Regions from separate parts of the Agaribacter flavus genome, predicted to be linked through region 2. Evidence: predicted binding sites of a transcription regulator. Region 2 holds the regulator's gene; each other region holds the start of a gene.

Region 1 (4,268 bases), on a different contig from region 2:
GCTAATCAGGATCCAACAAAACCTGTGGACAACGATCAAATGGTTGCGCAAATGACTTCGTTTACAACAGCAGACGGTATCTCTCAATTAAATGAGCAATTCACTGCTTTTGCGGCTTCTATGACCTCAAACCAAGCCCTGCAAGCGTCTAGTCTTATTGGGCAAAGTGTGCTTGTGACAGGCAATATTGGTCATAGAGGGACAGAATCAGAGGGTATCTCGGGTGTTATCATTAACGAAGATACTTCTCAAAACACAGAAATACAGGTACTTGATTCGGCTGGTTCGGTTGTGCGAACCATCGATATTGGTACCCAAGCGCCCGGTAATATTTCTTTTAACTGGGACGGCACAGACAACAACGGCAATATTTTGCCACCTGGTGACTACGCCATTCAAGTGCAGGGTAACGTGTTTGGTGAAGCCACCGCTTTACCTACCGCAATCAATCGACACGTCGATAGTGTCAGCATGAGTGGCGCAGGTCAGGGAATCGTTCTCAATTTAGATGGTGATGTAAGCATTAAGCTCGAAGACGTCATCGAAATCGGTAATTCATAGGAGATAAGGCATGTCTTTTAATATAGCGCTAAGTGGTGTATCTGCTTCTCAAAGGGATTTAGATACTACAGCGAACAATATAGCTAACGTCAATACAGTTGGTTTTAAAGAGTCGCGTGCTGAATTTGGTGATGTTTATGCTGCTTCGCTGTTGTCAGCAGGCAGAACAAAAGTTGGTGATGGTGTACTTACCCAAGAAGTCTCACAACAGTTTTCGCAAGGAGCCTTAAATTTTACGAGTAACGCACTCGATATGGCGATTACGGGAAATGGCTTTTTTGCGACAATACCAGAAATTACCTCTCGCGATTTTTCATTCACTCGTGCAGGGCAATTTAAATTAGACAATAACAACTTTGTGGTCAATTCTGTAGGCGACAACCTACTAGGCTTCCCTGTTAACCCCGATGGTACTTCAGCTTCTGTAGCATTAAGTACAACTGTGCCCGTCCGTATTCCAGATTCATCTGGATCACCGACACAAACATCAGAAGTTGATATGCGCTTCAATTTACCAGCGGGTGACGCAGGTAAAGTGGCTGCCGATTTCGATCCTTCTGACCCACTCACCTACAATGCGGCGACATCCGTGACTGTTTACGACTCTCTGGGTGATTCGCATGTAATGACCTATTATTTTATCAAGGACAATGCGCCTGGTGCTGTAAATGAATGGTTCGTAGCGACAGCAGTAGATGATCAACTGGTTGATGTGACCAATAGCGATGGCTCAGATGCAGACCCAGCTACTGCAACTAATACATTAGGTTCGGCTTCAGGCAATCCTGTTACCGCAGCGAAGATGATATTCAGTGAGGGCGGTGATTTTATTGATATTTTGTCTGCTGATGGTGTTAGACCAGCCAGCGGTACATTTATCACCGAAGCCTTGGGGGGAACTATTTTATCGAACGGATCAGATGCGACCCAGCAAATAACGGTTGACTTTAATTTGGACTTGGCCGGCGCTGATCCCAATGAACCCACGCAGTTTGCCTCCGCCTTTGAGGTGACGTCACTCGAGCAAAATGGCCTGCCTGTTGGGCGATTAACGGGGATTGATATTGCGCCCGACGGTTTGGTTCGTGCCACATTTTCAAACGGTACATCAGAGCCTATCGTGCGTGTAGCCTTAGTCAGATTTGCGAATGAACAAGGCTTAACTCAGCAAAGTGGTACGCAGTGGAAGGAGAGCATTGAGTCTGGAGAAGCCCTAGCAGGGGAAGCAACCACTGGTACTTTTGGCGACATCAATTCGTCAGCTCTAGAATCAGCGAATGTCAACTTAACCACAGAGTTGATTGATATGATCATTGCTCAACGAAACTTCCAAGCGAACTCGAGAGCATTGGAAGTCAATAATCAGCTCAATCAGACTATTTTGAATATTCGATAAAGAACAAAATAAAGGGGTCAGAGTAAATTAAAATTAACGGGTGCTCGAATATAAAACTTCGATTGCAAGGATGCAATCGCAGAGCCCCATGGATGGGTTCACGCGTTTTTTATATTCGAGCACCCGTTAATTTTAATTTACTCTGACCCCTTTACTAACTTTGCTAATCCCACCCAAACCTTGGCATTCTATTTGCAAACACCTCAATAACGTCAAAATAATTGACCTTTGAGGCAAGTAGTATGGACAAGTTCCTATACATCGCGGCAAGTGGCGCTAAACAAGATTTAGTCGCGACATCAGTAAGAGCCAATAATCTGGCGAACGCGCAAACCAACGGCTTTAAAGCACAGTTGGAGCAGGCCAGGGCAATGCCGGCTTTCGGCGAAGGTTTGCCGTCTCGCGTATTTAGTATGACAGAAAGTCCCACCAACAATTATGAAGGTGGTGCCATGATTACCACCGACCGTCCGCTCGATGTCGCTGTTCAAGGCGATGGATGGTTTAGTGTACAAACACCTCAAGGAGAGGAAGCCCTCACTCGAAATGGCAATTTTAACATTGCCGCCAATGGTGCCTTACAAGATGCATCTGGCAATTTAGTTATGGGAGAAAACGGACCATTATTTTTACCCGTTCCACTGGCAAATGTTTCGATAGCGAATGACGGGACTATTTCAGCAAGACTTCAGGGAGCGCCTGAAAATGCAGTAGAAGAGGTCGGTCGCCTAAAACTCACTAAACCAGCCAACGACGCTATCAAACGCAGAGAAGATGGCTTGTTCGAACTCAAGTCGGGTGATATCGCTGCACAAGATATTGGTGTGCAAGTGCGATCCGGCATGCTCGAAGGCTCAAATGTTAACGCGGTGGAAGAAATGGTAGAAATGATTTCACTGCAGCGGCATTACGAAATGCAAGTTAAGTTAATGCGAAAAGCCGACCAGCTTTCTATGCGCGGTAACCAATTACTCAGAATATTTTAAACGCGATTTTTACGAATTTTATCATAGCGAGCGTGGCTCGCGGAGGTACTTAATATGCATCCGGCTTTATGGATCAGTAAAACAGGACTTGATGCGGCACAAACCGACGTATCAACCGTTTCAAATAACTTGGCGAACGCCAGTACAGTGGGGTTTAAAAAGGATCGCGCGATTTTTGAGGATTTGTTGTATCAAAACATTAATCAGCCCGGTGGCTTATCATCTGCCGATACCGAGTTGCCTTCTGGTTTAATGTTAGGCGCAGGTTCAAAAGTAGTCGCGACACAAAAAACACACACTCAAGGGAATTTGCTAACGACTGACAATGCCCTTGATTTGTCGATTCAAGGTCGTGGTTTTTTTGAAGTGCAAATGCCTGATGGCAGCGCGTCTTATACACGTAATGGCCAATTTACCCTAAATGACCAAGGACAAATGGTGACGCCAGGCGCAGGTTACTTACTGCAACCGGTTATCACGCTACCGCCTGACGCTCAGCAAATTACGATCTCACAAGACGGACAAGTAGCAGCACAATTGCGCGGTGAAGCAGAGCCGCAAATACTTGGGCAAATCAATATCACAGACTTTATAAACCCAGTTGGACTTCAGCCAATCGGTCAAAATCTCTATGTAGAGACAGCAGTTTCTGGCGCTCCATTGCAGGGTGTGCCTGGTTTAGAAGGTTTTGGTGGTATCGCACAAGGCACACTTGAAACATCGAATGTGAATGTCACAGAAGAACTCGTCAATCTGATTGAGAGCCAACGGCTGTACGAAATGAACTCCAAAGTGATCTCGTCGGTTGATCAGATGCTTGGGCAAGTGATTCAGCAGCTATAAACATGATGGGAGAAATAACGATGCAGTATTTTCCTAACAAATTTGTGATACGGGCGATTTTGATGGTCTGCATGATGGCCGCGCTGTCTGCATGTAATAGCACGAGTGCACCAGCCGTGAGAGCCGACGACCCTTTTTATGCACCCGCTTCTCCCATTTACAAACGCGCTGAAATAGCCGAAAACGGCAGCTTGTTTTCGGCCAGTTTAGCTAATAGTTTGTACTCCGATGTTAAAGCACGAAGAGTCGGAGATATCATTACCGTGACCCTGCGCGAAAACACTAACGCGAGTAAAAGTGCAGGCACCAGCTCGTCAAAAGAATCTACCATGGATGTAAACCCCATTATCGGCCTAGGCGCTAACCCTGTGCGTATTGGTAATGAAACGATCCAATTAGGCATGAATTCTACCAATGATTTTAGTGGTGATGCGCAAGCCAATCAAAGTAATAGCTTACAAGGCAACATTTCTGTTTCCGTG
Region 2 (4,268 bases):
CAGTAAGCTTTATGATGACGAAGGATTACTCAGTCATCAAGTGTCTGCTGACAAAATGGAGCATTATCAGCAACTAGGGTTTATGGTTTTTGACAATCCGGTATATACTGTGTTTCTTGAATCTGGCGAACCTTGGCGTATTACCGCTGAAGAAGGCACATTATACGGCAGCAGTAGAATTCAATTAGAACACAATGTAAAAATTATCAACTTAAATACCACTGAATTCGTCAAGCAGATACAAACAGAGTACATAGAAATAAACCTCGACCAAAAGACCTTATTTTCGGATCAAGAAGTAGAAATTTTCGGTGACAATTACTCAGTGAAAAGCATTGGTATCCAAGGTAATTTAGCCACACAACAATACGAGTTAAAGCAACATGTTCAAAGCCAGTATTTTCCGCAATAGATACTGCATAAAAACAACTAGTAAGGTAGCCCTTTCTGCCTTACTTTTCGCTGTTTTTACCGCCGCAGTCGCGCAAGAAGCTGACGAGCAATCAGACTCAGAGGAAACGCAACACAATATTGCAACAGACTTTCAGCAGACGATTAAAATTCGTTCTCGAAACCAGTTGCTCAACGGCAAAAGCAAAACATCAGTCCTTGTGGACGAGGTATTGATTTTACAGGGCAGCCTAAAAATAACTGCTGATAGAGTAGAAATGAATGCTGCTGCTGGCAAGGGCAAAGAAGTCATCTCAGCTATTGGTCAAGCAGCCACATATCAACAAAAACTAGAAGATGGTAGTTTAGTATCCGCGCGAGCAAGTTCTATAAAATATGACGTGGCGACACGCGAGATCAGCCTGACGGGTAACGCGCAAATTTCTCAAAATGACTCTACAGTCTCCGCTGATAGTATTGCATACAACATGACTGAACAAAAAATCATCGCAAGCACAGATGGAAACAGTGAAAAAACGGTCAGTACTGTCATTAGCGTAGGCGATTTTGACAATAGCGAAGACAAAGGCAATGAAAAATGAGTAGTACGCTTTGTGCTAAAAACCTCGCAAAATCGTATAAATCCAGACAAGTAGTACGTGATGTAAGCATTGAAGTGTCTACAGGGCAAATAGTCGGATTGCTTGGCCCGAATGGAGCTGGTAAAACAACTACCTTTTACATGATAGTCGGTCTTGTGCAGCTCGATAAGGGGGAAATATCCATCGACCAAAATGATCTGTCATTATTGCCTATGCACGAACGCGCGCGGCATGGTATCGGGTATTTACCACAAGAGGCTTCTATTTTTCGAAAATTAACTGTATTTGAAAACTTAATGGCCATATTGCAAACGCGAAAAGAGTTGAGTAACCAACAACGAGAACAGCAAGCTGACGAATTATTGGACGACTTCAACATCAATCATATTCGCAATAATTTAGGCATGAGTTTATCTGGTGGAGAAAGGCGAAGAGTAGAGATAGCGAGAGCTTTAGCAGCAAACCCCAAATTTATTTTGCTCGATGAACCCTTCGCAGGTGTTGACCCAATTTCTGTTAGTGATATAAAGAAGATTATATATCAGTTAAAAGATCGTGGCATTGGTGTGCTGATCACAGACCACAATGTGAAAGAAACACTAGACGTTTGTGAAACCGCATACATCGTTAGCCATGGTTCTCTAATAGCCTCAGGTAGTGCAGATGATGTATTATCAAACCAAGAAGTTAGAGACGTGTATCTTGGCGAACAATTTTCGATGTAGGTCTTTGCATGGTAGCTTTAAATTATTGTTCTGTAACCAGATGTAATTTCGGCTTAGATGTAAAAAAAGGAAAGTAATGAAACCCTCGTTACAGTTAAAATTTAGTCAACAACTTACCATGACACCCCAGCTTCAACAGGCTATCAAACTGTTGCAGCTATCTACGCTTGACCTCCAACAAGAAATTCAAGAGGCGCTAGAATCCAACCCTCTCCTTGAACTGTCCGAAGCAAATTTTGAGCAAAATGATGCGACTAATAGCAAAGGTGACGACAGTTCTACCGGCAGTAATGCAGAAACGCAAACCAATGGGGAAACCAATGCCTCATCAGATACATCTGTCAGTATGGAAGATGCGGTAGACAGTCACGATGCACTTCAAAATGGTGATTTACCCAATGATCTTCCCATTGACAGTTCGTGGGACGAGTATCTTGGCTCCAGCTCAGCGCCGGTAAAAATGATCGGAAGTAACCCTGATGAAGATTTTGTTTTTCAAGGCGAGACGACCGACTCCATTCAGGATCACTTGTTTTGGCAAGTACAGATGAGCCATTTCACAGAAGTAGATAAAAGTATTGCGATAGCCATTATAGACTCGATTGATGAATCAGGGTACTTAACAAGTTCTTGTGAAGAAATAGTTGAGTCACTCGACAACGAAGAAGTAGAAATCGAAGAAGTAGAGTGCGTACTAAAACGTATTCAATTACTTGATCCTATCGGCTCAGGTGCGAGAAACGTGCAAGAATGCCTGCTTATTCAACTCAAGCAATTTGCTCAAGGTACGCCATGGCTAGAAGAAGCGAAAGACTTGATTAAAGAGTATGCAGAGTTATTGGGGAGCAAGGATTATCGCACTCTGATGCGTAAAACCAAGTTAAAGGAAGAGCAGTTAAAAGAGGTGATGCGCTTACTAAAAACCTTGAATCCTCGACCAGGTAGCGCTATCTCAACTAAAGAGCCTGAATACATTGTACCAGATGTCAATGTATATAAAAACAAAGGTATCTGGATGGTGGAACTGAACAACGATGCCTTACCAGCCCTTGCGGTGAACGAAACCTACGCTCAAATAGCAAAAACTTCAAAAAATCAGAACGATTCACAATTTATTAAGTCACATTTACAAGAAGCAAAGTGGTTTATTAAAAGTCTGGAGAGTAGAAATGAAACCCTACTCAAAGTGTCACATTGTATTGTGTCCAGACAGAAAGAGTTTTTTGAAAAAGGCCCAGAAAAAATGATACCCATGGTATTAAATGATGTGGCAGAAATGGTAGATATGCATGAATCAACAATATCGCGTGTAACGACGCAGAAGTATATGCATACTCCCAGGGGGATATTTGAATTAAAGTACTTTTTCTCAAGCCACGTGGCGACAGACTCCGGCGAAAATGCCTCGTCCACAGCAATTCGCGCGCTTATCAAAAAGCTCATTGCCGATGAACCACCGGCTAAACCCCTCAGTGATAGTAAGATTGCCCAATTGCTTGCCGATCAAGGAATTAAAGTTGCTCGGCGAACAATCGCAAAATATAGGGAATCGTTAAACATTCCCCCTTCCAACCAACGTAAAAGTCTTATCTAGACTCAATCTAAAGAGGACCTAGCATTATGCAAATTAACTTAACTGGTCATCACGTAGACATTACAGATTCACTGCGTAATTACGTCGACACTAAGTTTGAAAAGCTGGAACGCCACTTTGACCACATCAACAACGTTCATGTAATTTTGAATGTGGAAAAGCTAAGCCAAAAAGCTGAAGCAACCTTACACATAAGCGGAGGTGAAATATTTGCAAATTCGGAGCATACTGATATGTACGCAGCAATCGACGGCTTGATTGACAAGTTAGACCGACAAGTTATTAAGCATAAAGAGAAACTAAAACGACACTAAGTCAAATATGATCATTTCTGACATAATCTCGCTCGACCGAACGCAATGTTCGGTCGAATGCCAAAGCAAAAAGAAAATTTTTGAAATTATTAGCGAAATTGCTATTAAGCAGCACCCCTCGCTCAATCAAGTAGACGTGCTCAATAGCTTACTCTGCAGAGAGCGCATGGGGAGTACCGGCATTGGAAACGGAATTGCCATCCCTCACGGGCGAATAGAGGGTATCTCAAATGTTATTGCTATCATTGTTACCAGTGACCATGCTATTGATTTTGACGCCATAGACAATCAACCTGTTGATATTTTTTTCGCATTACTTGTACCCAAAGAACAAGCAGATTCCCATTTACGCGCCTTGTCGGGAATTGCACAAAAACTCAGTGACAAATCAATTGTGAAAGCGATTCGACGCGCACAAAATAAAAATGAGATTGTGGCAGCGCTAGCTTAGTAACTTACCCAATCCAAGCGAGAGGTTATCAGTGAAACTACTTATCATCAGCGGAAGATCAGGCTCAGGAAAATCAATAGCATTACGCTCACTCGAAGACCTCGGATACTACTGTGTCGACAACATTCCTGTTCATTTACTGCCCACACTAGTTAGTGCTATTTCAGATGAACACGAACAAGTAGCAGTCAG
Region 3 (4,268 bases), on a different contig from region 2:
CATATGGATCTTGCGGGTACTGATTCAGAATCTTATTTGATAAAGCTAATGCATCATCAAATTTGTCTTGAAAAATATAAATATCCGCTAAATTTCGAGAAATAATAATTGAACTTGGCGCAATATCGTAAGCTTTTTTAAGCATCAACTCAGCTTGAGCTAAGTCCCCTTGCAATCGATGATATTGACCAAATAGACGCAAAGTTTCTGGGTTTTCAGGTGAAAGTGAACGGGCTTCCAATAACAACCGCAGTGCTTCATCATAATCATTCTCACCCAGTGCTATTCTGGATAGACTATTCAAAGCACTCAGCTTATGGGAAGGCTTTAGGAGTAGTTCGTTTAAAATCGATTTTGCACACACCAAATCTTGAATACTGATACAGGCTTCTGATTTTAAGTATTGCCATCGATAAGTATTTTCTTCACTCAATGGCGCTTTAAATCGCACGGAAATTAAGCGTTCAAATTGCTGTGCGCCCAACAACGCGCGCCCCCAGTCAACCACAAATAAATTGATATCCGCCCCTCTGTACTCGGCTTCGGTAAATTCTTGCTCAGCAGCAGAAAAAAGTTTTTTGTTTAATAACACTTTACCCATCAATATTTTTGCAGGTAAATAGTGAGGGCTATCTTTAAATACGTTTTTTAAATGGATAAAAGAAGATTCAAAGTCATCGTTTTTGTATGCAACTAGGGCACTCTCATAGCTATTAATATGCTCTTCAGTCGCAGACAAGGAAAGCGTATAAAAAAGTAAAATAAAAGAATAGAGGGTACCGAGCCTGATCAACATTGAGGAATCTAAAAACCTTGTGCACAAGTTATAGTGTAATTTAAAGGCTGCTTGTCTTTGACTTGTGTTGTTTGAATGCTCGATTTACAACGTATTTCATGAAAATTGCCTAGCTTAAAAGGACAAAATTTCACTACACAGCTTTTGGTATTGGCCAAGCTAAAGCATGTCAGTTTCATTCAGAGCAACTAAAGATTTGCAACTTACCTAATACATGTTTTCTGCTGTAACTAAAAAAACATTAGTACTAACTGAAAAAGTGACTACTTAAATGAGTCACTTTTCATAAAAACTATGCTTGCACAGAAAACATCAACAACCGTTAGAATTTGAAATGAAATGCCTACTTTTTTCGTCTCAAGCCAATGTAAAGTAGACCTGAAATTAACAACAAAAGCACCGCCGGAGCTGGGACAGGAACAGGACCGCCACTTCCATTAAAGGTGAAATTATGAAACTCACGCGCTCCAGTGAACGACAGAGCGGCATACGCGCCATCAACATTTGCGCTACCAAAGGTATGAGCATAAGGCGCTAAAACAGAGCCTTTGACATTTAACGAACCGAAATCGATTCTAGTTGCATCGTAAAAATTCCATAGTATATTCGAGAATGCTTGTGCGCCATTGAACCCGTTATTCAGGTTTATGCCGAGGTTAGCGATATTGATTTCATTGTTCGATAAACCTTCGGTAGACACATTGATGATAACCGTACGATTATCAGTACCACTTAATGACAGATTGCTGTTTTGTTTAAAAATGTCTTTAGCTTTTACATCGAATACGACTTGTTCATCGTTTCCGCTATACGTAAACTGGCCATTATCAAAAGAGCCATTGGCCTGCAAACCCGAAAAATACGCTGTATCTGCATGAAGCTCAGAGACAATATCGGAAATAGAAACATCAGGCTTGTGGATAAGTTTTGCGTCATCCCCATCATTTAATTCGATGGAAGTATTGTCATAAATCTTACCACCATAAACAAAATTATTGTCTTTCAAGACTCGAATTTGCACATGACCGCCATTCACATCCCCGACATTGCCGACAACGGTCACCGCATCTATTGCAATATCAGTATTCTCAAGACGACTTCCGAACTCTGCGGCAACATTCGCATTCAAGTTACCACCAATAACAGCTGAACCCTCAACGTCACCGCCAGTGAAGTTGTAATCTTCGATAAGGATAAGGTTGTGTTTACCAATGGTATTCTCTACAGAAAATACAAAAGGAGCCGCACTTAACACCAACAAAGTGCTAATTGTTTTAAGAAAAGAAATCTTCACGCTCATGCCCTTAATTAAACTAAGTACTGAAATACTTGCACTTATACTTCTAAACAACTTCTTCAAAATAACTAGACAATTAAACAAAGCTATCTAATTGCTAAGCTAAAGAGCATAACGCCCAAATTTGCTATTAACTAAATTGAATATTAACTGATATGACCAGCTAAGTCACCTTAAACAATATTAACTATTATGCATTTTACAAGCCAAAAATAATAAACACATAAAATCAAATGTTTAGCACTAAGGTAAATTTAACTGTAAAAATATCCGACATAGGCACAAACTACTTGTGCCTTTAGGCATCACGAATGTAAGTACTCGATGTGCGAGTCTTCTCCCACTCTGATTGTTATTAACAATTTCAACCATGGCACATCGATGCTGAATAATAAGAGACAAGACCGTCACACCGGGTTAAGCGCCAAAGCCTAATTCATTCAAGTATTTAGCTCTAGTGGCCGATAAGCGAGCATAGACCTATTCGGTTTATAATATTATACGCTAGACGTGAGTACAGCTTACCGAAAGTATGCCAAATCGGATAATATAGCTTTGGGTTTAATTTCAGATAATTGTTAAAGGAAGATGCTATAGCAATGCATGATCAGTCGTCGTCAAATACAGTGTTGTCAGAAGTAAATAAACGGCTGCAAGCACATCCGACACTTACCGCAGCATTTAAGGAGGTTGAGCCACTTATCCTTGAAACGTTTGGTGCAGTTCGGATGTCTTTATTTCAACGAAGGCGCCAACACCAAGATCTAGTTGCTAGGTACAAGACAGGAAAAGAAATTCGCGAAATAAAAGTCCCCATCAGTCCACTCTCCGTCGCTGGCTACGTTGCCATGGCGCAACAAGCACTCATCATTAACGATCCCTACGACGACGAACTACTCAAGCAAGTACACTTTAGGCTGCGCTTTGACAAAAAGTTTGACAAAGAAAGTCAATTCAAAACAGACAACATTTTGTGTGTACCGGTGATAAACGCTGGGGTATTGATGGGCGTAATGCAAGTTATCAATAAATCTGCAGGTGACTTTTCCCAACATGATCTCGAACTCGCCTCACAGATTGCCGACACGCTTGGGGATAAATTTCGATATGAGCTAGGCGGTACAAAAAACCCTTTTGACTACCTTGTTCATCGTGGTCTAGTTCAGCAAAAACCTTTAGATGACATATGTGACAATAGCAGTCCCAAACAAATCATCCAACGACTGATTTCAGAACTTAGAGTCAAGGAAGACGACATTGGTGAGGCATTATCGGTACATTATCAAGTGCCTTATATCACGTATTCTCCCGACATCTACCACTTACATCAAGGCAACGGAAAGCTGAATATGTCTTATCTGAAACGCAACCATGTGGCGGTGATTTCAGATATTAGAGAAAATCCCATCGTATTAATGCTCGAACCCAATAATGCTGCACTATTGATGGAAATTGAAAGTGCACTCGGTATCGATAGTTACGAGATTGCCGTCGCTTTACCCAATCAAATACTTCAATATCTTGGCGAAACAAGCGCTGGCGCTGGCCCCGGAGAAATGGATGAAATTCTCGATGAAATTGGCACATCACTGGAAGAGGACGACGACAGTGTTGATGAAATGGCAGAAGATGCGCCAGCAGTCGTTAGACTCGTTAGCCGTGTGCTTCAAGATGCTAAGCGCTTAAATGCCTCTGATATTCATGTTGATCCAGAAAAAGGCGCACCGACTCGTGTAAGGATGCGTATAGACGGCGTTATCAGGGATATTACTCAGGTTCCGGCCTCCCATCACAGTGCAGTCATAGCCAGAATCAAGATCATGTCAGGGCTCAACATAGCCGAAAAACGTATTCCGCAAGACGGTAAGTTAGCATTTAAGATGTCGGGACAATCCGTTGAGGTGCGTGTCGCGACGATTCCAACGGTAGCGGGTGAAGGTGTTGTGATGCGAATTTTGGCAACAGGTGGCGCCATGCCGATAGAAAAAATGAACCTCATGCCCAACAATATGACGCGCCTAGAAAAAATGATCGTAAAACCACACGGTATCTTGTTAGTTGTGGGACCAACCGGATCGGGTAAGACAACCACGCTTCACGCTGTATTAGGCTATCTAAATACACCTGAAAAGAAAATATGGACTGCAGAAGATCCCGTGGAAATTACTCAACCTG

Evidence for each region. Region 2 encodes sigma-54, which starts transcription at its own class of promoters, with help from an activator protein. Its sites were predicted from a motif close to GTTGGCACGNNNNTNGNNT; they were not measured.
Region 1: the regulator sigma-54 is predicted to act here: its motif matches at 2,137-2,155, upstream of flgF (flagellar basal-body rod protein FlgF).
Region 3: the regulator sigma-54 is predicted to act here: its motif matches at 2,286-2,304, upstream of ACFOHL_RS15435 (choice-of-anchor A family protein).

What each region holds. Positions count from the first base shown of each region.
Region 1 is NZ_JBHRSW010000015.1:25,981-30,248, reverse strand. Features, by position in the region: gene flgD (flagellar hook assembly protein FlgD) at 1-561, shown strand, start outside; gene flgE (flagellar hook protein FlgE) at 572-1,957, shown strand; gene flgF (flagellar basal-body rod protein FlgF) at 2,200-2,943, shown strand; gene flgG (flagellar basal-body rod protein FlgG) at 2,998-3,786, shown strand; gene flgH (flagellar basal body L-ring protein FlgH) at 3,849-4,268, shown strand, end outside.
Region 2 is NZ_JBHRSW010000008.1:47,356-51,623, forward strand. Features, by position in the region: gene lptC (LPS export ABC transporter periplasmic protein LptC) at 1-412, shown strand, start outside; gene lptA (lipopolysaccharide transport periplasmic protein LptA) at 384-992, shown strand; gene lptB (LPS export ABC transporter ATP-binding protein) at 989-1,717, shown strand; gene ACFOHL_RS06770 (RNA polymerase factor sigma-54) at 1,794-3,311, shown strand; gene hpf (ribosome hibernation promoting factor) at 3,338-3,625, shown strand; gene ptsN (PTS IIA-like nitrogen regulatory protein PtsN) at 3,633-4,076, shown strand; gene rapZ (RNase adapter RapZ) at 4,108-4,268, shown strand, end outside.
Region 3 is NZ_JBHRSW010000043.1:88,734-93,001, forward strand. Features, by position in the region: gene ACFOHL_RS15430 (tetratricopeptide repeat protein) at 1-796, opposite strand, end outside; gene ACFOHL_RS15435 (choice-of-anchor A family protein) at 1,140-2,090, opposite strand; gene ACFOHL_RS15440 (ATPase, T2SS/T4P/T4SS family) at 2,693-4,268, shown strand, end outside.